3 regions of the Paenibacillus sp. 01T431 genome follow, and region 1 is predicted to be linked to each of the others. Evidence: a T-box and tRNA genes for the amino acid it is inferred to sense, from the RefSeq annotation. Region 1 holds a T-box; the other regions hold tRNA genes.
The links. A T-box is a leader RNA that pairs with one kind of tRNA and senses whether it is charged. The one in region 1 lies ahead of AC1DM9_RS12050 (alanine--tRNA ligase), so its partner is inferred to be a tRNA-Ala.
Positions count from the first base shown of each region.

Region 2: it encodes a tRNA-Ala, which carries the amino acid that the T-box ahead of AC1DM9_RS12050 (alanine--tRNA ligase) is inferred to sense. The anticodon was not compared.
Region 3: it encodes a tRNA-Ala, which carries the amino acid that the T-box ahead of AC1DM9_RS12050 (alanine--tRNA ligase) is inferred to sense. The anticodon was not compared.

Region 1 is NZ_JBFTPT010000006.1:2,639-10,634, reverse strand. It holds gene AC1DM9_RS12065 (DUF2975 domain-containing protein) at 139-612, shown strand; gene AC1DM9_RS12060 (helix-turn-helix domain-containing protein) at 609-812, shown strand; gene AC1DM9_RS12055 (S-layer homology domain-containing protein) at 1,751-6,217, shown strand; T-box leader at 6,409-6,652, shown strand; gene AC1DM9_RS12050 (alanine--tRNA ligase) at 6,762-7,996, shown strand, end outside.
Region 2 is NZ_JBFTPT010000009.1:194,701-202,696, forward strand. It holds gene AC1DM9_RS18210 (EAL domain-containing protein) at 1-79, shown strand, start outside; gene polA (DNA polymerase I) at 184-2,862, shown strand; gene mutM (DNA-formamidopyrimidine glycosylase) at 2,911-3,753, shown strand; gene AC1DM9_RS18225 (MntP/YtaF family protein) at 3,894-4,616, shown strand; gene coaE (dephospho-CoA kinase) at 4,632-5,228, shown strand; gene AC1DM9_RS18235 (lytic transglycosylase domain-containing protein) at 5,225-5,791, shown strand; gene AC1DM9_RS18240 (alpha/beta-type small acid-soluble spore protein) at 5,899-6,117, opposite strand; gene nrdR (transcriptional regulator NrdR) at 6,261-6,743, shown strand; tRNA gene AC1DM9_RS18250 (tRNA-Ala) at 6,787-6,862, shown strand; gene AC1DM9_RS18255 (FMN-dependent NADH-azoreductase) at 7,173-7,799, opposite strand; gene AC1DM9_RS18260 (DUF3238 domain-containing protein) at 7,870-7,996, opposite strand, start outside.
Region 3 is NZ_JBFTPT010000012.1:149,864-157,859, reverse strand. It holds gene AC1DM9_RS21930 (endo-1,4-beta-xylanase) at 1-3,336, opposite strand, end outside; gene AC1DM9_RS21925 (endo-1,4-beta-xylanase) at 3,665-4,054, opposite strand; tRNA gene AC1DM9_RS21920 (tRNA-Ala) at 4,371-4,444, opposite strand; gene AC1DM9_RS21915 (family 4 glycosyl hydrolase) at 4,691-6,079, opposite strand; gene AC1DM9_RS21910 (helix-turn-helix transcriptional regulator) at 6,255-7,106, shown strand; gene AC1DM9_RS21905 (TetR/AcrR family transcriptional regulator) at 7,391-7,981, opposite strand.

The sequences.
Region 1 (7,996 bases):
GCTCAAATTTGAAGGAGGAACAAATAAGCCGTAGGGCTTATTTTTTTTAATAACTTGTGGGGTTCAAACGAAGAAAACAATGTATTTTTATTGTGAAACGATAAATGAAGTGATAAAATCAAAAATGAGGTGAAATAAATGAAAAAAGAGACGCTCTTTTTAAAAATTGTTCTGGTTGTTATGGCAATTCCTGCATTAGTGATGTGTTTTTATGGAATCCCAGCGATGGCGCATAGTATGATGCCGGATTTCCCGGATATTAAAGTTTATCTTTCCGCTTTGGCTGCGTATGTGGCGTCTATTGCGTATTTATTTACGCTACTTCAGGCATTAAAGCTTCTCAGGTACATTGATACAAATACCGCTTTTTCGCAAACCTCTGTTTTAGCGCTTAAGAAAATAAAACAAGCGGCGGTTGTCGTATCACTCATGTTTGCATGTAATCTCCCGCTTTTCTACTTTGTAGCTGACGGCGCAGATGCACCAGGCGTCATGGTCATTGGGCTAATTATAACCTGTGCGCCAGTCGTAATCGCAGTATTTGCCGCAGTTCTTGAGAAACTGCTCAAAAACGCGATCGAGCTCAAAGAAGAACAGGAGTTGACCGTATGATAGTGGTTAACATTGACGTCATGCTTGCAAAGCGGAAAATGAGCGTTACTGAGCTATCCGAGAAAGTCGGCATTACAATGGCGAACCTGTCGATACTTAAAAACGGAAAAGCGAAAGCCATTCGAATCTCAACACTCGAAGCGATCTGCAAAGCACTCGCTTGCCAGCCTGGAGATATTCTCGAGTATCGGCAGGATTGAATAAAATAAAAAAACCGCCGTACATTGCGGATGTAAGTAATGATGAAGAGCTCGAAAGCTATATCAATCCTAACGACTACATAGCCTTCGCCTTTGAGGCTAACGGCAATATGACACTATACCATAAGAATAACTCATCAATAATAATGCTTTCTCATAACCATTGTTTAATCGGGTGACAAGAACATAGTAACATTGTAAGCCGCAATTTATGCGGCTTTTTTATTTTTGTTATCACTTTCTTGCCAAAATGATATGACATGAACGTGTTAACATTTCTGATGAGTGACAAGGGGAAATGGTTTAGTTTCTTATGAAGTTTATTATGAGAATGACATACCTGAGTCATAGATTTGGGATAAAAATGTACTTAGCGGCGATAGTAAAGAACACTTAAAGGATAAGATTCATTCATTACTAAAGGGAGCGTTCAAAAAGTAAATTCTTGAGATAGTTGGCAATGTTGAAGAATTAATTGAAGTAAAGAATTAAAAGTTCCATTTTGCTAACGGGAGACTTTAGTTGAATACAACAGGGAGCAGATTGCGATCGGGCAGCTGCTCTATTTTTCATTAAGCTAAAGGGCAGGTTAGTGTAGTTAATATTCCCTAAATTTCCTCATTGTGAGACTCTTTTGGGAGTATCTTTCATAGAGTTCCGGATTTCATCAAGTAGATTTGATGGGATTTTATTTATTAATATAATGAAAATGTAAACAAATGTATATGAAAGTAAGAACTTATCTATTTTTCTATGGCTAACACGTCTCATACTATTAACTGTGAGGAGGCCACTTGGTAAGGAATGGGTGCCCGGGAATGACGAGTACTCAAGTTAGCAGTACGAAAACCCGAATATATCATTTCATACGAGGAAATGAGGATGAGGAAATGCAGTCAAGCCGAAGGAATCAACAAAGATGTTCGTTATTGTTATCGTTGGTCTTATTTTTTTCTATCATATTTTCTGTTCATCCATCGATAACGTATGCAGACGGAACATTAAATGCAGAAGAAATCACGCAACAAGCACCGGATAACTCATTACCGGAAACAGTGCCTGGTTCTGAAGTAGCTTCGGATCCTGAAACTGTCCCAGATGCCAACCTCGAAGAGCCATTCGCTGTGCAGCAGCCAGGAATGGATGCTGCACCAACGGTTTTAGCTAGCGTCCGGGAGAACTATGCGTTGAAGAAGGATGTGAAAGTATCCGGCAATGAAGTTCCGGACGGACTTTTTCCTAAATTTGCCGTCGATGGAGACTCGTCTACACGCTGGTCTTCCGATAAATACGATGATCAGTGGTTTGAAGTAGATTTAGGCGAAAAGAAGGAGATCGGCCAAGTTATCATTCGTTGGCAGACGCCAGCTACATCCTACCGCGTGCTGACTTCGGTCTATGGTGATAATTGGGAGAACATTACACTTGAGAATGATGGCATTATTAATTGCCAAGGTGGAACGGAAGTCCTAAATTTTCTGTCACGAGAAGCAAGATACGTCAAGTTTGTAGGGGTTGAGCGGAAACCGGCTGATGGCATTCTGTATGGGTACTCATTCTATGAGTTCGAGGTATACAGCGAAGATCCACTAGAGAAAATCATCAAAGGGATTCACGGCATTGAACCGATCAGTCAAGGACAGACCGAGTTCCCATTCCCGGCTGTACCAGAAGGTTATCAAATCTCCATCTACGGATCGGATGCGCTGCCTGTCATTGACAAGGAAGGCGTCATTCACCCCCCATTGGTGGATAAAAAGGTTCATGTGATGCTGCAAGTACAAAGCCTGGAGGACCCAACGCAGAAAGCGATAACGCCGTCATTCGAAGTTACGGTCACAGGATTAAATCAACAGATCGAAGGGCTGAATGAGGAACCGAAAGTAATTCCGTCCCTGCAAGAATGGATTGGGAGAACAGATCAATATACATTATCGTCTGCAGCGAAGATTGTCTATAATGACCCGTCGTTAGCCAAATCAGCAGCTATCGTCCAAGAAGATATGAAAGCGATTACGGGACGGGAATTGACTGTTACCCAAGGGACACCATCCATCGGAGATCTGTACTTGTCCTTAAATCCGACGGATAAGGTCTTAGGTCAAGAAGGTTACATACTCGATATCGGTGATTATGTAGCCATTACGGCGCCGACGGTAAAGGGTGTCTTCAGCGGAACGCGTTCCGTGCTGCAAATTCTGAAGCAGGATGAAGGTCATGACCAGATTCCGAAGGGGCAGTCCCGCGACTATCCGAAATACGAGACACGCGGATTTATGATCGACGTGGCTCGCAAATTCTATACGATTGATTTCTTGCGGGATTACGTGAAGATGATGGCTTGGTATAAGATGACGGATTTGCAAATCCATTTGAATGATGATATAGGTAATCGCGGTGCGTTTCGGTTAGAAAGCGAGAGGTATCCGAATTTATCAAGTATAGATGGTTTTTATACGAAAGAAGAGTTCCGCGATTTGCAGCGGTTAGGTCAAGATTATGGTATTAATATTATACCTGAAATCGATACGCCGGGGCATTCGCGTGCTTTTACGACATTAGATCCTTCTCTGGGGAATGATTCGCATCTCGACGTCTCAAAACCCGAGACCGTGGAATTTGTCAAGAATTTGTGGAGTGAATATCTTGATGGCTGGAAAGGCGGAGACCCTACATTTCTCGGTCCTGATGTTCAAATTGGAACCGATGAATACAAAGGAAACACGGAAGATTTCAGAAAATATATGGATACCATGATCAAATTCATCAATAGCAAAGGGAAACATCCTTTGTTGTGGGGCGGATTGCAAGAGTACGCCGGTAAGACACCGATCAGCAATGAAGCGACCATGGCGATCTGGCACTTACCGTATGGCGGACCGCAGCAAGCAATCGATCTTGGTTATAACATCATTAACATCAATAATAGCTATTTATATCTCGTACCCCGACTATATGCCGATTATTTAAATACGTCACTCTTATATCAGGAATGGGAGCCTGTAAAATGGTACGGTGCGACGCTGCCTTTTGGCCATCCGCAATTAAAAGGCGGCATGTTCGCACTTTGGAACGATATTTCGTATGAAGCGGGGCTATCGATGGATGATACTCATGTCCGCTTGGTCCCTGCCATGCAGGTCCTTTCCGAGAAAATGTGGCACGGCGCGAGAAGCGATGTAGACTACGACACCTTTGTGAAGACGGCCGCGAAGATGGGCGATGCGCCGAATACCCACCTTTCCTATGATGTGAAAGTCAAAAATACGGAAGGAATCGTCCTTGATTATTCGTTCGAAAACAATTCCATCGACGCATCCGGTAATGGATACGATGCAAGAAGCAATAACGTCGATTTTGTCAAAGGAAAATATGGGCAAGGCGCCCACTTCAACGGCGGTACTAGTTATTTGGATACACCTCTCAACAGCTTAAACTTTGGTTGGACCGTCTCCATGTGGATTAACCCGGATGCGGACAATCCGGACGATACCGTATTAATGGAATCGCCTGCGGGAACGGTAAAATTAAAGCAACACGGCACCAAGGGTAAATTAGGATTCTCTAAAGAAGGATATGATAGCGCATTCAATTACAAAGTGCCGGCTGGCCAATGGACTCATCTTCTCATCACGGGGGACAGCAATGGCGTCTCGCTCTATGTGAACGGGAATGAATACGTCGAGAAGCTGGCGCAGCCAGTGCAGCGCATTCAGACGCTTGTCCTGCCTGTCGCGAAAATCGGCGGCACAACCAACGCGTTCAAAGGAACGATCGATAATCTACAAGTCTATAATCGCTTCATTCCGCTGCTCGATGTGAACAACTATGCGCTGCATCAGGTAACCGATGCCTCGGGATTAGAGGCGGCATGGGTACCTTCGAGCCAAGCCGTCGATGGAAATATGATCACGCGCTGGGCGAGTACGTACAAAGACGATTCGTGGTTCACCGTTGACTTGGACAAAACGCAAAATATTAGCAAGGTCGTCATCGGATGGGAGACGGCCGCGAAACGGTTCAAGATTCTCTATTCCACTGATAACGTAACATGGAAAAACGTGATGGCAGACGATCGAATTCTTACGGCCAGCGATAAACGAGAGACGAGTACGGTGGAATTCGCTCCGAAGCAGGCTAGATACGTGAAATTCCAAGGAATTGAACGAATGCCTGTCTATGGCGAATACTACGGATATTCCATCTATGAGTTCGAAGTGTACGGCGATGATCTAATGGTACCCTACAAAGAATTAATTGATGCAGCCGAGAAATTGATCAATTTGAACAAAGGGAACGAGGAGCTTCGCAAACAATTGATGTTCTTGTTGGATCGATACCCGTATCATTTCGAGACAGTAGTGGATACTCTGCGCGATCTGAACGCGAGGTTGAAGGATTCTATCGATAAATCGGAACCGAAACCTCCAATCGACACTGATAATCCTAGACCTGGCGTGAAGGAAGGCGAAGCGACGATCAAAGCCGGCGAAGCGGGAACGGTCAGCTTAGGCAAGCAGATTACCGTTTCTGTTCCGGTAGGCGCAGCGAAAGAAACGATGATGCTGCATCTGAAGAAAATCGACAATTCCGCTGACTTGCTGACGCAGCAGCCGAATGCAATAAGCCCGGTGTTCGAATTGTCAAAGGATGTGAAGGGCGGCTTCGATAAGCCGATTCAGATCAGCTTGACGTTTGATGTCAGTAAGCTTGGCAAAGATCAACAAGCATCTGTGTTCCAATATGATAAAGCAACAGCGCGTTGGGTGGAATTCAAAGGCACGGTAACGGATAGTACGATTCAAGCGGATACACGTAATGTCGGTATATTCGCCGTCTTTGCCGTCAATCGTAAGTCGACCGAGCCGAGTCCGGCCTTCAAAGACATCGCAGGCCACTGGGCTGCCAAGGATATTCAAGCAGCCGTGCAGCGAGGAATGACGAACGGATATCCGGATGGAACATTCAGACCGAATCAGTCCGTGACACGCGCGGAGTTCACGGTATGGCTCGCGAAGGCGATGCAGCTAAGCAACGAAAGCAGTACGAAGGCGTTCGTAGATCAAGCCTCGATCCCGATATGGGCGAGTGAGGCCGTGGCGCAAGCTGTAGAGCTCGGACTCATTCAAGGCTATGCTGATCAACGGTTCATGCCGAATCAGCCGATCAGTCGCGCAGAGATGGTGACGATGGTCGCGAGAGCATTGAAGCTGTCTATCGACGCAAGCGCAAGAACGAGCTTCGCAGATGACAAGCAAATCCCGGCATGGGCGATCGGAGCCATTGATGCAGCTGTGCAGCAAGGCTGGATTCAAGGGCGTGGCAGCAATCAATTTGCGCCGAATGCATCGACAACACGCGCCGAATCGATCACTGTCTTATTGAAAGCATTTCCAAAGGTATGAATAAAGAAGACGCTCATCATCACCAAGAGATGTTGAGCGTCATTCTCATTCAATTTGGCTAAAGTCAGAGGATGCGAAGCAACCGAATTGCCAAAGCTGATGGTAGAATCGACAGACTTATACCTTATAAAAAATAGTGGAATTAATTGACAGAGCATGTTGAGTGTGATAGCATTGCTTTAACTTAAAACGAAAAGGCTATGATGAGAAATAGTAGCTATTAGGGATCTCACAGAGAGAAGATGGCTGGTGCGAATCTTCATTGATCTAATAGTGAAGCAGTCTCGGAGCTGTGAACCGAACAGAGGAATCTTAGTAGGCTTCAACGGAGTTCCACCGTTATTCAGGAAACAATATCGGAGATATCCCGTATTGATAGAGTGCAGAGAAATCTGAAATTAGGTGGTAACACGGACATAATAGTTCGCCCTAAGTTGACAAGAAATATGTCAGCTTAGGGCTTTTTTGTTTTATATCTTCTCGTTCGAATATTTGCAAAATAATTTTCCGAGAATAATTAATAATTGAAATGGAGGTATTGAGCATGGTGAAAATGACACCAGATGAGTTAAGAAAATCATATATTGATTTTATGAAAGGAATAGGGGCTAGCCAAGTGCCCTCTTCTAGCTTGTTACCAGAAAATGATCCCTCAACGTTGTTTACAGGAAGTGGAATGCAACCTATGGTTCCATATTTATTGGGGGAAAAGCATCCGATAGGTAATGAGATTGCTAATATTCAGAAGTGTTTAAGGACAGTGGATATTGATGAAGTAGGAGATACGTCGCATCTGACATTTTTTGAAATGATAGGTCGATGGGAGTTTAAAGCAAATGAAAATAACTATAAGAAAAAGCAAATCGATGCCATTTGGAATTGGCATATTATCGAATTAGGAATTGATCCTGGCAGGCTGTATATCAGTGCTTTTATAGGAAGTGATGATTTGAATATACAGAGAGATACGGAAGCCATTCAAATCTGGTCAGAAAAATTTAAATCAGTTGGCATAGAACCTATCATTGAAGATGATCCCTATCAATATGGGGCATCTAGAGGTGGGAAAATTTTCTTATACGATGAAAAAGAAAATTGGTGGAGTCGAACCGGAAATCCATTGGATATGCCTGTTGGTGAACCGGGTGGGCCTGATAGTGAAATGTTCTATGATCTTGAACCAGGCGGTGATTCACTGGATCATCCTGCTTCTGTAAGCGAGAGGTTTTTAGAAATTGGGAACAACGTATTTATGTGTTACAAAAAAGAAGACACAGGATTTGTAAAAATGCAAAATCCCAATATTGATTATGGAGGCGGATTAGAAAGGGTTGCAACAGCCCTTAATGGTGACAAGGATATTTATAATACGGCTTTCTTCCTTAATCCCAAGAAAAAATTGATGGAGTTAAGTGGTAAACAATATACTGACGATTTAAAGTCGTTTAGAATCATACTTGATCATGTGAGAGCGGCTACTTTTCTAATTAATGATGGTGCGGAGCCAGCTAATAGTGATGCAGGGTATATAACAAGAAGGTTATTAAGAAGGGCAATTCGTGCAGGTAAAAAAATAGGTATACAAGGAAGTTTTGTGGTTGAGTTGTCTGAAGTTTATATAGATGAAGCAACAGCTTATGAAGATTTGATCGGTAATAAAAAGAAAATTATCGAAATAGTAAATAAGGAAGAAAATCTTTTCTATAGAACTTTACAGCAAGGAGAATTTGAAATACAAAAACATCTTAAGAATAAGGGTAAAGTGACAGGTGCAGATGC
Region 2 (7,996 bases), on a different contig from region 1:
GGTGCGTGAGATGGGGATTGAATATGCTCAAGGTTATTTATTAGGCAGGCCTGCTCCATTTCATTCCATGATGATGTGACCGATACAAAAAAGGGCTATCCCATCGCAGCAATGCTTGGGAATAGCCCTTTTTGTGGTATACTTAAAGGTATGAATGTTACATAAAGAAGGTGTTGATTCCTTATGGAAAAATGGATGCTAATTGACGGAAACAGTATAATCTACCGTGCGTTTTTTGCTTTGCCGCCGCTTACAAATTCGGCGGGCAATCACACGAATGCGATTTTTGGGTTTACAACGATGCTGCTTAAGCTGCTTGAACAAGAAAAGCCGACTCATGTGCTGGTTGCATTTGATGCCGGCAAGGTCACTTTTCGCCATGAAGGTTATGCGGAATATAAAGGCGGAAGACAAAAGACACCGCCAGAGCTGTCAGAACAATTTCCAGTGCTTAAGGAGCTGCTTCAAGCCTTTAGCATTTCGCAGTTTGAGCTGTCCGGTTATGAGGCCGATGATATTATCGGTACGCTAACGAAGGCAGCTGACGAGAAAGGTGTAGAAACTTTTGTCGTTACTGGAGATAAAGATATGCTGCAGCTTGCTTCAGACAAAGTAACCATTGCGGTAACACGCAAAGGCGTTAGTGATGTTGAACTTTACACACCAGAGACGATCCAAGAGAAATACGGCCTTGTGCCGATGCAAATTATCGATCTTAAGGGGCTCATGGGGGATACCTCTGACAACATACCTGGTGTTCCGGGCGTAGGCGAGAAAACGGCGCTTAAGCTGCTTCATGAGCATGGATCCGTTGAAAGCGTGCTTGATAACTTGGACAAGCTGAAGGGCAAGCTGAAGGAAAACATTGAGAGCCATAAAGATGATGCTACGATGAGCAAGCGCTTGGCGACGATCTTCCGTGAAGTGCCTATAGAAAAGTCTATCGATGACATTCGTTATGCCGGGTATGATGGTTCGAAGCTGGCTGAGGCGTTCCGCAAGCTGGAATTTAAATCATTAATTGATCGCCTGGAGCTAGGTGCTGAAGCGGGTGATATGGATAAGGAAGCCGAAGCTGCTGCAGCTGATTTGAATATTAATGTGATCGAATCAGAAAAAGACGCAGAGATGCTGGAGAAGCTTATTCAACTGCTCCAGAAGTCGGACAAAAATGGCTTGTATATCGAAGCCATTGGGGAGAATCCGCATCATGCCGAGCTGATTGGCCTTGCTATCGCTACTGATGAAGCTGTGTTTGTAATGCCATATTCAGTGCTTAAGCAGCCTTTCGCAGCGAAGCTTCGCGACTGGCTCGAACAAGCGGACAAGCCGAAATACGGCTTTGATCTCCATAAGGTGGAGCTGGCACTCAAATGGAGCGGAATCAGCTTCGAGGGTTCTGCTTTTGATGTGCAGCTGGCAGCATATTTGCTCGATCCTACAGAAGCAAGCCAGACATTAAGCGGCATTAATGAGAAGCAAGGCTTGTCGACACTGCCGCCGGATGAAGCTGTTTATGGCAAAGGCGCGAAATTCAGAGTGCCTGATGCCGATACGCTTTATCGCCATTTATCGCTGAAAGCGGAAGCGGTTCGGAAGCTCGTGCCTCTGTTAACCGAAGAGCTAAGCAATACGGGCATGAGCAAGCTTTATTTTGACATGGAGCATCCATTGTCCCGCATTCTTGCAGGGATGGAGTTTCAGGGCATTAAAGTAAAGTCGGAGGAGCTGGAGGCGCTTGGCCGTAATTTGGAGAGTAAGCTGACAACAATCATTAGCAGCGTGTACAAGCTTGCTGGTACGGAATTTAATATCGGATCGCCAAAGCAGCTGGGTGAGATTTTATTCGAGAAGCTTGGCCTGCCTGCTAAGAAAAAGACGAAAACAGGTTATTCGACGGATGCTGAGGTACTGGAGGAGCTTGCTCCTTATCACGAGATTATTCCGCTTATCCTGCATTATCGTCAGCTCTCGAAGCTGCAATCTACTTATGTAGAGGGCTTGCTTAAAGAGGTGCGCAAGGAAACAGGCAAAATACACACGTATTATCGCCAGACCATTGCAGCTACCGGTCGTCTAAGCAGTCAGTTCCCTAACCTGCAGAACATTCCGATTCGTCTTGAGGAAGGACGCCAAATTAGGAAAGCCTTTGTACCGTCCGAGCCGGGCTGGTCCATCGTAGCAGCTGACTATTCACAAATTGAGCTTCGTGTGCTCGCACATATTGCTGATGATGAGAATATGAAGGAAGCGTTCATTAAGGACATGGATATTCACACCAAAACAGCGATGGATGTATTCGGCGTAACTGCCGAGGAGGTTGATTCCAACATGCGTCGTTCGGCAAAAGCGGTCAACTTCGGCATCGTGTATGGCATCAGCGATTTTGGCTTATCGCAAAACCTTGGCATTTCCCGTAATGAAGCTGGAAAGTTTATTGCGGATTACAAGGAGGTTTTCAAAGGCGTTCGCCAATATATGCACGATATCGTTCAGCAAGCGAAGCGCGACGGGTATGTGGCCACACTGCTTGAGCGCAGGCGTTATCTGAATGACATCAATGCTTCTAATTTCAACTTGCGATCCTTTGCTGAACGTACAGCGATGAATACACCGATTCAAGGTACTGCGGCAGATATTATTAAGCTGGCCATGGTCCATATGGACGCTGCGCTGCGCGAACGCAAGCTGAAGAGCCGCATGCTGCTGCAGGTGCACGATGAGCTCGTGTTCGAAGTGCCGCAAGAGGAGCTGGAGCTGATGAAGACGCTTGTGCCTGAAGTGATGGCTGGAGCGCTCAAACTTGATGTTCCTTTGAAGGCCGATATGAGTTTCGGTGACAATTGGTATGAAGCAAAGTAACCCACTGGCGGGCAGTTTCGGGTATAATGGTTGTTGAGGTGAGGAGAAATGCCTGAATTGCCAGAGGTAGAAACAGTTAGAAGAACATTAATTGAACTTGTAGCGGGAAAACGTATCCAATCAGTAACCGTTAGACTCCCGCGTATTATACAGCGTCCAGCAGAACCTGAACAGTTCGCGGATGCGCTTGTCGGACATACGATCCAGACGGTTGAGCGACGCGGCAAGTTTTTGCGGATTATCTTGGACGGGCTCGTACTTGTATCGCATTTGCGAATGGAAGGCCGATATGGGGTTTTCCCATCGGAAGAGCCGATTGAGCTGCATACTCATGTTATCTTTCATTTCGAAGATGGCACGGATTTGCGTTATAAGGACGTTCGCCAGTTCGGTACGATGCATTTATTCCAAGAAGGGCAGGAGCTTGAGCTTCCGCCGCTTAACAAGCTTGGTATAGAGCCGCTTGAGCCAGCCTTTACGCTAGAAGCGCTTCGCGGGAAACTCGAGAAACGCGCGACTAAGATTAAGCCGCTATTGCTTAATCAAGAGCATATTGTCGGTTTGGGCAACATCTATGTAGACGAAGCTTTATTTCAAGCACGCATACATCCGGAGCGAACACCTAGCACATTGAAGCCGGCCGAATGGAAGCGACTTTATGAAGCGATACGTTCGACACTGGGAAATGCGGTTGAAGCAGGCGGTTCGTCTATTAAATCGTACGTTAATGGACAAGGCGAGATGGGAATGTTTCAGCATCAGCTGCTTGTATACGGCAAGAAGGATGAGCCTTGTCCAACCTGTTCAAGACCGATTCATAAATTTGTTGTTGGCGGCCGAGGTACCCATATTTGCAATAAATGCCAGACACTGCACGCATCAGGAAAATAATACGAACTGCAGCAAATGTTAACCAGCATGCACAGTCAAATACTCCCCGCATATGATAAGTGTGTTACGAACAATAGGCGGATGTCTACTTACAGCTTCTTGTAAGCCGGATCGCCGCTGTGCGGGGAGGGACTAAAACATTGTTCGCGCATGTAGTTTCACTATTAGTTCTTGCTGTTGCTGTTAGCGTAGACGGTTTTGGTGTTGGCGTTACTTACGGTTTGCGGAGGATCCGCATACCGATCGTGTCAATACTGATTATTGCTTGCTGCTCTGGTATTATTATTTATTTGTCCATGCAGGTTGGCGGATTGATAACCACGTTCCTGTCTGAATTCGTTGCGCGTCTCATTGGCGCATGTGTCCTCATGCTGATTGGTGTCTGGGCGCTATTGCAGCTTAGACGAAACAAACAGCAGCAGGATGATGTGAGGCATGAGCACGTAGAAACCGCAGTACAAGAAAGTGCTGCTTCGGCAGAAGCTGGCGCAAAAACACATGCCGGAGAGATCGCGAGTGCTGCGCTTGTCGTTATGGTAGAGCTGAAGCGTCTAGGGCTCGTTATTCAGATTTTGCGCACGCCACAGTCGGCTGACGTCGATAAATCAGGCACCATCTCTGCATCGGAGGCCGTCATGCTTGGCTTTGCATTATCACTTGATGCATTTGGAGCTGGACTTGGGGCTGCGTTGATCGGATTGCCTTCCTTACTTACGGCTTTAACGATAGCGGCGGCAAGTGCTATTTTTCTTGTTGGCGGTATCCGTTTTGGCTTTCGTTTCTCCGCTTGGAAAGGCATGCAGACATTAGCTATGCTGCCAGGCATATTATTAATCATAATCGGAATCATGAAGCTGTTATAATTTGAGGTGAAAAGGATGATAATCGGATTAACCGGCGGTATTGCCAGCGGCAAAAGCACAATCGCAAACATGCTCGTCGAACGCGGTGCGCTGCTGGTCGATGCCGATCAAGTCGCAAGGGAGGTTGTACTTCCCGGGGAACCAGCATTAGAGGCAATCGCCTCTACGTTTGGACAAGCTGTCCTTGAAACGGACGGTTCTCTTAACCGCAAAGCTCTCGGCGAAATTGTGTTTCGCGATAAACAATCACTAGCAAAGCTTGAATCCATAACCCATCCAGCTATACGGGCGCGGATGCAGCAAACCATACATACTTACGCAGAGCAGTATCCAGAACGATTAGTAGTAGCTGACGTGCCGCTGCTATACGAGACGAAGCAGGAGCATCTGTACGAAGGCATATTGGTCGTATATGTACCCGCTGAGCTTCAGAAAAAGCGCTTAATGGAACGAAACCATTTGCCTGAAGAAGAAGCAAGCCGGCGCATCGCACTGCAAATGGATATTGAGCAAAAGAGACTGAAAGCGGATTGGGTCATCGATAACAGCGGATCGCTGGAGGAGACGAAGCGTCAGCTGGATGAATTTTGGAAAAGTAAGTGTATGCCATGAGGGTATTCCAAAAGAAAAGGGTGCTGCTCGTCCTGCTGCTTGGTTTATTGACGATTTTATTTCTCAAATCAGATTGGCTTGCGGAGTGGATGTATCCGGTTCATTACAAAGAAGACATTCGTGCAAGTGCTTCTAACTATGGCATTGAGTCGCATTTAGTGGCCGCGATTATTCGCAGTGAAAGCAATTTTCAGACAGGCAAGGAATCGAAGAAGGGTGCACTGGGCTTAATGCAAATTATGCCTGATACGGCTGCATGGGTCGTTCAAAAAGCAGGATTTCAAGCCGTAACGGATGATATGCTTATGAATCGTGCAGACGTTAGCATTGAGGTTGGCGCGTGGTATTTAAGATCTCTTAATCAACAATTTGATCAAAATAAGATAGCTGCAATTGCTGCATACAACGCGGGTCCAGGAAATGTTCGCAAGTGGCTTGACTCGGGGACTTGGGATGGAACGATCGAATCGGTTAAAGAAATTCCGTTTGGAGAAACTAGACACTATGTGCAGCGAGTCATTTACTATTATAATAAGTATAAGGACTTATATCCGAGTCTTTAATGGATGATCCTTAACGATAACGAAAATAAATGAAGCCTTGGAGGCTCGTCTCTTCATGGACGAGCCCTGCCAAAGCTTCGGTTATTCATACAACTTTTAATGAATCATTATTTGTATTGACCAGCAAGGGATTGCTCGGCAATTTGCACTAGGCGACGGGTAATGTATCCCCCGATGGAGCCTGCGTCTTTTGTAGCCATGTTGCCGTAGTATCCGTCTTGCGGAATTGCGATGCCTAGCTCTTGAGCAACTTCATATTTCATTTGGTCAAGGGCAGCTGTCGCTTGTGGCACTACCAATTGGTTACTGCTGCGGGATGCGCTCATGTATGTTCACCTCCTTGCGGTTGGTAAAAGTATTATGTGCAAAAATCTGAACTTCATTACAGGAATTACATGGAAATTAAATTTTTTTTTCGAAGAGTCCATTTTTGAGGCTMAAGCGACTAAGAAAGGAGGCAATACGCATCATGAAATGCCCATACTGCGACTATGCCGGAACGAAAGTATTAGATTCCAGACCGGCCAACGAAAACAAATCCATTCGTCGCCGCCGTGAATGCGAAAAGTGCAGCCGCCGCTTCACGACATTCGAAATGATTGAAGAGACGCCTCTGATCGTCATCAAAAAAGATGGCAGCCGTGAAGAGTTCAGCCGTGACAAAATATTGCGGGGTCTTATCCGCGCCTGCGAGAAGCGTCCGGTACCAGTGGAGCGTCTAGAGGTAATCGTATCCGAGGTTGAGAAGGAGCTGCGCACAACGGCACATGCCGAGGTTGATAGCAGCGATATTGGTGGAATCGTTATGAACGAGCTTTATCCTGTAGATGAGGTAGCTTATGTCAGGTTCGCATCTGTTTATCGCCAATTCAAGGACATCGATATGTTCATGAAGGAGCTCAATAATTTGCTGTCCAAACACCCGCTCAATGGTATGATAGATAAAGATTGACAGTTTTGACGACCCTGTGCTAAGATCAATCTTGTCGTCATTTGGGGCCTTAGCTCAGCTGGGAGAGCGCATCGCTGGCAGCGATGAGGTCAGGGGTTCGATCCCCCTAGGCTCCACCATAATAAACCATTCAAACCACTTCTGTTGAAGTGGTTTTTTTATTATTTGGTGGAGCCTAGCAAGGGGCAGATCGCGCGCACGAAGCGTCAGTGTAGGAGCACGGCATCGAAATTACCGCTATGCTTTGCTTCATACGGATAATATCTGTGAAAATATAATCAGAATTTCGATCCCCCAGGGTTCAGTCCGTGCGGACGTAATGAAATGAGTGGGCATCGAAGGAAAGTAGTAAGAAAAGCCAATAAAAAAGCAGTACCACCACTATAAAAGTGTTGATACTGCCATATTCAGTGATAATTGTTTTACTAGTTAGAATTTACTTGCTACTTTAAGAGCTTTTTCAAGACCATTCGCAATGATCTCTTCTGCTTTTTCTGGGAATTGATTGTGGCCTTCTATCACAATTGTCTCTATATCATTTACTCCGAAGAAGCTCATCATACTTGCTACATATTTAACAGCCATTTCAACGTCAGCTTTTGGTCCTTCAGAATATACACCGCCACTAGCGTTTAATAATGCAATTTTCTTATTCCCCATAAGTCCTACTGGACCGTCTGGTGTATATTTAAATGTTTTACCTGCTCGGTTTAAATAATCAATATATGTGTGTAGCACAGCTGGGATTGTTAGGTTCCATAATGGGAAACCAAACACAACTTTATCAACAGCAAGGAATTGATCTAAATATTTATCAGCAACAGCTACTGCTTTTGCTTCTTCTGCTGTTAACGCAAGTCCTTTACTTGTTTTAAAAGTGCCATTAATCATATCTACGCCTACATATGGCAATTCATCCTTGTATAAATCAAGCTCTATTATTTTATTATTTGGATGCGATTCTTTGTAACTCGCAAAAAATGCATCATATAATTTTACACTGACCGATTGATTTGCTGGGCGATTGTTTGCTTTTACGAATAAAACTGTTGTCATTTGTTCCTCCTGATGTTCACTACTCTAAGGTGTTTTATTTTTAATTACTAAAAAGTTCATCATATTGGGTTCACAATATCTTTTTGAATCTATACTCCATATCCCCACCCATAGCTGCAGGTGTATCACCAGTTTCTCTGAAATCATGAGTATAAATTTGTTCAAACGGACCCCAATTTACTTGCTTATAAAATTCA
Region 3 (7,996 bases), on a different contig from region 1:
GCCCGGATGCGTAAGTGCGTACTTGTCGTTGATCTCTTTCACCATATTGTAAATGGCCGTAGCTTTGTTCTGGTTATCATCGTTGTAATCGTTGTAATAGAGCTTGATATCCCAAGACGGGTTTGCGTCCAGCACTTCTCTTGCCGCTAAGAACGCTTGCTCCACGTAATCGTTACCGATCGCCGTTTTCCAAGGAGAGGTGCGCAGGGCAGCAACCCAATCCGTCGGATTAGAAGGATTGTCGTTCATCGCTTCGTTGACGACGTCCCAAGAAATCAAATTGTTGCCGTATTTGTCAGCGTAGTGCGTCATAACCGTTTGGATGTGCGTTCTCATATTGGCGAGTGCCTCGTCGCGGCTCAAAGGTGAACCGTTCGAAGTAGTCATCCACGCAGGCGTCTGCTGATGCCATACGAGCACATGGCCGTGTACTTTCATCCCTGCGGCGATCGCTTTATCGACTAGCGAATCCGCATAAGTGAAAGTACCTTTCACCGCCTGTGTCGCATCCGGTTTCATGGCGTTTTCCGCCGTTACGACATTATGATGCAATTTGAGAAGCTCCAGGCGAGTGCCATCGAAATCCGCCGCGGATACCGCGTTGCCGATCAAGAAATCGTCTTGATACTTTGTCTTGATTGGCGTCAAGTCTTTTTGTACGGAGATAGGGATTGAGCCCGTGTTCACAAAGCTGATATCGTCGATGTAGAAAGAAGCAGTCTTGTTGCTGGAGCTCTCGACGTAAATGGTCAAAAATTCGTCGCCTACGCTGGAGTAACGATAGGTGCCTTCAAGCTTCACCCATCCGTCTGCAGCACTCACGGTTTTTGCTTGTATGGTATTGTAGCTGGCGGTGCTGCCGTTGCCGACTTGCGTGGACAACTGAAGCTGCGAGCTGGTCGGCGAGATCAGCTTGACCCATGCCGTTACTTTGTACTCGCTGCCTTTGTCTACGTTCTGCTCGACGCGAATCGTCGGACCGTGCCAAGAGTCGGTGCGGTCTGCTACTTTCATCGCATAAGAACCGTTGTCGGTATGGTTGGCTTCATTCGTAACGGTCAACGTTTCCGTTCCCGCGCGGCCGACAAAGCCGCCATTCGATTGATCCTCGAACGTTACGGTATTGAATGGCACTGCAGGTGTTCTAGCAGGCTCGGCGCCAGGCGTAACGTCTTTGATTACGAATTCGTCCATATAGAAGTCGGCTTTCGCCGTGGCGGTTTCGTCTGAGTCGTAGTTGTTCGCTTCGATCCACACTAGGAATTCGGTCGTGTTGGCTGGTACTTCGTAGCCTTTCACCTCGAATGTCTTCCAGACGGAGTTCGTAACGACCTGGTTTTGGATAATCCATGGGTAGCTATCCGTACCGCCGGATTTGACTTTTGCGCCTAAGTGGTAGTTATCGGTTCCTTGAGCGGACCGGAGTTTGAACGAGATATCGTATTTATGACCGGATACCAACTTGCTGGTCAAATTAAGCGATACGGCGCTCTTTCTGTCCGAACGGACCTTATACAGAAGGGATTTCGTTCCCTCGGATGCGTAGTCGGACGATACTACCGCAGTACCGGTGCCGTTCCATCCCAGATCCGTCCAACCGCCGAGCTGACCATCCTCAAAGCTTTGGGACAGGACGAGGAATCCTGGAGGAGAAGCTGCGCTTGTCTGGCGAATGACGATGTCGTCGATCGCGAAGCTAGTATTTTTACCGGCGTCTTCGGATTCGAAGTAGAGTTTAATTCCCGTAGCGGCGCTGTTATATGTATAAGTACCGCTCAGTTTCACCCAAGCGCCGTCGGTGACCGTCGTCAACTCGATTACTTGCTTAAACTGGTCGTTGCCGGTTAATCCGGATTGCTCAATCGATGCCTTTAGCTGCGTCGAAGCCGCTCCGGTATCCAGCTTGGCGTAGGCGGAAATTTCGTAATCCGCGCCTTTTTCAAGCGTATCCGTCAACACTAGGCTCGGGCCGTGGTAATTTTGGGCACGTTCCGTCACGAGAAGCGCGTTCGAGCCGGAGTGGTGTACGGCATTCGTTACGGTCGCCGTAGCGCCGTTGCCGGTCCACCCATTTTTGCCGTTTTCGAATTTCTCGACAAGAACGGCCGGTTTGACGACTTTCACTTGGAAATCGTCGACGTAGAAACTAGCGGTTTTACTGCTGCTGCTCTGTAAGTAGACTTGCAGGGCATTGGCGTTCATGTCGTATGTATACTCGCCTTTGACTTGTACCCATGCGTCTGCTGTTACCGTTGCCGCGGAGCCTGGATTCAGGTACTCGTTGGATGCCCCAGTCTGTTGAGCGCCGAATTGGATTGTCTCGGAGCCGGTCGATCCCTCTTTGAGTTTAACCCATGCGGAAAGCTCGTAAACTGATTCCTTGTTCAGTATGCCGGTGGCGGCGAGGTTAAAGCCCGGGCCGTTCCAGTTGTCCGTTCTTCCTTGCACCAAGATACTGCCGGTTCCGCTCTGAGCGGCATTGTTCGAAGCCGTTACAGTCTCGGTACCACGCTTGAACCATCCTTGCGTGCCGTTCTCGAAGTCGTTCGAAACGACGACGTTCCCGATCGCTTCCGGTGACGGAGGCGTAGGTCCGCCGATCGCGGCTGCGAAGGTATTTAAAGTATCGTCTTTCTTAATGAGAATACGTCCCATCGCCAAGGCGTCGTCATCGCCGCTCCAGGCTTTGAAACCGACATTAATTCCGTTCTCCGTCGCGGCTGCTTTTACGTCCGCGTTGTAGTTGCCGTAAGGATAGGCAAGAAGGATCGGATCTTTGCCGGTAATTCCTTTCAAGAACGTATTAGCGGATTGGATTTCCGCGGCCGCGGTCGCTTTGGTGATGCTAGTCGTCCATACAGCTTGATCATGCGTCTTTGTATGGTTTTGAAGACTGATGTTCGGGTTGTTTTTCAGCGTGTTCAATTGGCTCAGCGTCATTCCCCAAGAACCGATATTGTCCTGGATGACGAAAGATACCGCCTTCATATTGTACTGCGTCAATACTGGAAGCGCGTTTGTAATAAAGTCCGGTGTCGCGTCATCGAACGTCAGCAGGATCGGTTTCGAAGGAGCGGTTGCCCCGTTCACGATAATGTCGACGTACTGTTCCGCGGATACGGTGGTATAGCCGTTATCGTTCAGATACTTCATTTGTTTTTTGAAGTTGGCTGTGCTGTATTGATAATCTCCGGATGGATTATCGGTGATTACATGGTACAGGATGACAGGTATCGTTGCGCTCGCTGCATTCGCATTTGGAGCATACCAAAATTGCGGCACTAACAGTGCAGCGGCTAACAGTGACAGCAATAGCTGTTTGAAGCGTCTACTCATTTGATGTCCTTCCCCCTATAATGGATTTTGATGTTACCTAAAGCGCTTTCAATCTTGATGTTGAATGACTTCTCCTTCCCGTATCTTCAATTATAATGAGCGTTTTAATAGGGCGGCACCTAACGAAGTAGAGATTCTACTATAAAAATTAAAGAAGATATTAGATCCGAACTTATGAACCACAAGCTAAATACAAATAAAAGGATATATCTCATAAATGAACATAATTCAGTAGTTATTGCTATTTCATTTTGGAAAATATGAAGGCTGTAACAGACCACAACAAAATGAGGATGGCGCAGAAACAACCTCATCGCCATCCTCATTATTAGTTAATGAAACCTTTATTTACTCCAAATCCGTTGCAGGATAACTGCCGATTCGGTGCGAGTGAGGAGGCACTCGGATCGTACGCGTTCTCGCTCGTGCGGTTGTTTTCGGTAGCCTTATCGAATGCTTTTTTCAACATCACTTCGTTGACGACGTCCCACGAGATGATGTTCTGCATGCTGCTCTTGTTGAACTTGCTAAAATGCGTGAGAACCGCGTTAATATAGTCTTTCATGTTCGTATACGCCCCAGCCGCGGTCAGTCCTGGGTTGGACGGAGTCAGGTCGGAGTCGGAGATCTTAGCGTTGTTCAGCCACGGAATCGTTTGGCTTTCCCAGACGAGCGTATGCCCATGTATTTTTAGGTCATTGTCTATCGCGCTTTGAATTTCCGTGTATGCTTCTAATGGATCCTCTTCACCATCGCCAACCCCAAGCTCCCTAAGAGCCTCAGTATTAGCGATAAACTGCGGCAGAGTTACTGATCAGCATGTTAGCTACACCTCTAGTACCACGTCCACTCAGCATGTGTGACGTTACAAAGAACCAAGCATTTGATTTCATTTTAGTAATTATGTAAAATAATTGCTGAATTTCAGCATACATACCTAAACTGTTCAAATGTTCTCAGTTAGGGATTTGAAATATCCAAGCACAAAATAAAATAAAAAAAAACGGCATCTCTGCCGTTCTGATGATAAGGTATGGTGGAGCTAGGCGGAATCGAACCGCCGACTGATCGCTGCCAGCGACCTATTTCCCCCCTAAACTATAGCCCCATATTTAGTTGTTAACTTTTATGGGTGTTAAACTGGTAATGGTGTTCTCCCAACCGAGCTAATCCCCCGTGTTATTTCTTCGCCTTACTTCGTCTTACTTTTAGGGAAGTGTAACCAACCATCTCGTACTCCCAACTGAGTTAAACCTAATAAAAATAGCTCATGCAATTTCAGCATGAGCTATTTCAAGTCTATTGTTTTGAAAATATTGTTTAGGCATTCAGATTGTATGTTTGCCGTACTTGTTTACTCGTACCAATATTCGGGGATGATCTCCCTTTCCTGTTCCAACAACTCTTTAATAATTAAATCCGCATCATGTATGGAATTCACAAGCGGATCGATCATCATCGCTCTTCTCAATTTCGTGAAGCTCCGTTCCACAACAGCCTCCGCAGTCAGTTCGTGCGTATCCAGCACCAGCTCCTGCATGCCCCGGATTCCCCTCGGCATTTCACCCATATGAAGCGGTTTGATTCCGTCCATGCTTACTTCGCTTAACAACTCAAGGAACGAGTCGTTATTCATGTTGGTCACAGCACCGTTATTGAGCGTATTAATAAAGAACCGCTTGTTCAAATTCCCCACCATGTTTTCGATAATATCCGTAGCGTGATCGGGTCCGAAAGATTTCATATAATCGGCGATAGGATTTTTCCCTGAGATGAAGTCATCCACTTGCCGCCACATTTCCTCATGCCGTTTATACCGGTCTTCCGTTTCCCAAATCGATAAAGGCGGGATGACGTCTTCCTTCTTGCCAAGCCCCTGCCAATACCGGACATATTCTTTGGTATGGGCCGTACATGTTGGAATATACCCGAAAATGTTATAAAGTTCATAAGTGATTGCATCGTTATAAAGTGCCTTTGCTCCTCTATCCCCACCGTTGTTTTCCGTTCCTGCCGACCTCCTTAATGCCTCGGCAATCGGAGCCATAACATTCTTTCCGTCATACTCCGCCTTAAGCAGCCAGGTGAAATGATTGACACCGGCAACGCGGAAATCAAATCTCCGATCGATCTCCTCATTGAATTCACTTTGATCCTGAATGATACCCGCTCGAATCGCGTAGTAAGCTTTCTTGTTCGGCATGTGATGGGAGTCGCAAAGCGCAAAGGATTTAAGTTTCGGCGCATATCGGCTTAACGCGATCCCATGGACGGTAGATGGATTGATGTAATTGATTACCCACGCATCCGGACAAAGTTCCTCAATGTCTTTAGCGCATTCCATAATGACTGGCAGCTCTCTCATTGCCCTGAAGATTCCGCCTGGACCGATGGTATCCCCAGAGCACATCCGAATTCCATATTTTAAAGAAACCTGGCAATCGATGCCACGGTATTTGACGGTATCCTCAGCAAAGCTGAGAACGACGAAATCCGCTCCCTTCAATACCTGTCTCCTATTCGTCGAGCCTTCCACTTTAAGAGATACATTGTTTTCCTTTGCAACCATTTCAGCGAGCCTTACCATCTTGGATAGTTTTTCTTCATCAGTATCTACTAAAGAAAGTGTTCCGTTATTCAAATATTTAGAGTGAACCATTTGCCAGATTGACTGCCGCCCAAAGAAAAGACTCCCAGCCCCAATGATAACTACCTTCGGTTGTGAAACATTCGAATCCATCATGATCAAGTCCTCCTAACTGGTTATAACCTAATTATAGGAGAATGGTTTAAAAGTAGAATATGAGATAGTTTCACTTTCATGTCAAATAGTACGAATATTTGTGATTAACAAATCCAGTGATATACTAAAATAATATGAGCAATGTCTTCTGGTTGAGGAATGTAGAGGGATGCCAATGGATAAGAATATGACGGATATGGGGATTCTCAATGAATTGTCGGAATTGATCTCGCTTCGAATGAAATCCTTCTTTGAGCTTACCCACGACACGAAATGGATTGAACACAAGGCACACACCGACTATGATCTTTGGTTCATTCAATCGGGAATCGTTACCATTACTATCAATGGTTTTGAACATACAGCAAACCCGGGAGATGTGGTCTTTTTTTACCCAGGGGTTCCCTATATGGCAGCAGCTAGTGATAAGGGATGCCGGTTTATTTACATTCATTTCGATTTTGAAATCGGCAAACAACAACGAATTCTAAACGATTTTCAGCTCTCGGGGGTCATACCGCAAGAGCTGATCCGGGAAGAAGCCATTTTGTTCGGCAAAGCCTTTACGCAATCGAATCTATTACGAAGCATACCTGGGAACCGTTTATATTTAAAGGCTTGTCTGACGGCCGTTATTGCCAAAATTATTGAACTCCACGGGCTTGGCCAATATACCGGCACATTTCTGAATGGGAGAACGTCAAGAAAAGTACAGAGCAATTTGGACGTGTTGCAGCCAGTGTTCAAATACGTTAATAACCACCTTCACAAATCTATTAAAATAAAAGAGCTTGCAGCGTTTGTAGGCATATCAGAAAAATATTTTATTACTTATTTCAAGAAAGCCTTGGGCATTACTCCGGGACAATATATTTACCAGATTAAAATGAACAGGGCGAGAGAATATTTGAACGAAAAGAAATATACGATTCAACAAATTGCTAACCTTCTGGGTTATCCTGATCCGTTTACCTTTTCGAAATCTTTTAAAAAATACTATAACGTTGCACCGTCAAAGTTCGAGTAAAAAGCTGTCAGAGGACATGCCCTTAACAGCTTTTTGTCTCCCGTTTCTGCTCAGGCACGTAAATAACTTGTTTCTCATTAACCCGATAGCGATCGCTGAGGTTCGAGCGTAATTTATATGAATATCATCAATAAATTGATAAGATGGGGATCCTTTATCAGCATCTAACCCTGAAAAAACCACTATAGATCATAAAACTGTATATCAAGAATGCGCCAATGGTACCCGCCAAATGGCAAGATGAGCCGGTATTAAAGTCCCTCATTCTCTTTCTCCTCGTCCCCTTACTTTTTATTCGAATCAAGGCGCCGCGGATTGACCGTGCCAAAGATATGATACGGTGTTATCCCATTTGCAAATAGGCTATCTACCAACTTGACCAATTCTTCCGACGATAGATCTTTGCCGTTTCGTATCCAAAGGCGAAACGTAGATATTAATGTTGATATGTAAAACTCAATTATGTATGGTGCTAAGACATCATTTGTTGGAAAGTCCACAATCAATCTCTCAAAGGGAATTTCTCTTTTCAGGCGTTCAATAAAATGAACAGAACCATAGTCTCCCAAGAGGGCTTTAAGAACTGAAATTTCCTCTGCATTTTCCAAGCATTGAAGTGCATCTTGGAAAGTATGTGTAGAAAACTCTCTGCCTGCCATTTCCTCGTTAATGGATTTCAAGACACGCTCTTCAACGCAGTCCAACAACTCATAGATATCCGTAAAGTATTGATAAAATGTACTGCGATTATATCCTGATTGGTTAGCAATCTCTTGAATGGATATTTTTTCAATTGGTTTTTTGCTATATAAATCACAGAATACATTTATAAATGTTTGCCTTGTTTTGTCCGTAATTTCAGGTTGCTTTTTCATTATTTTCCTCCATTT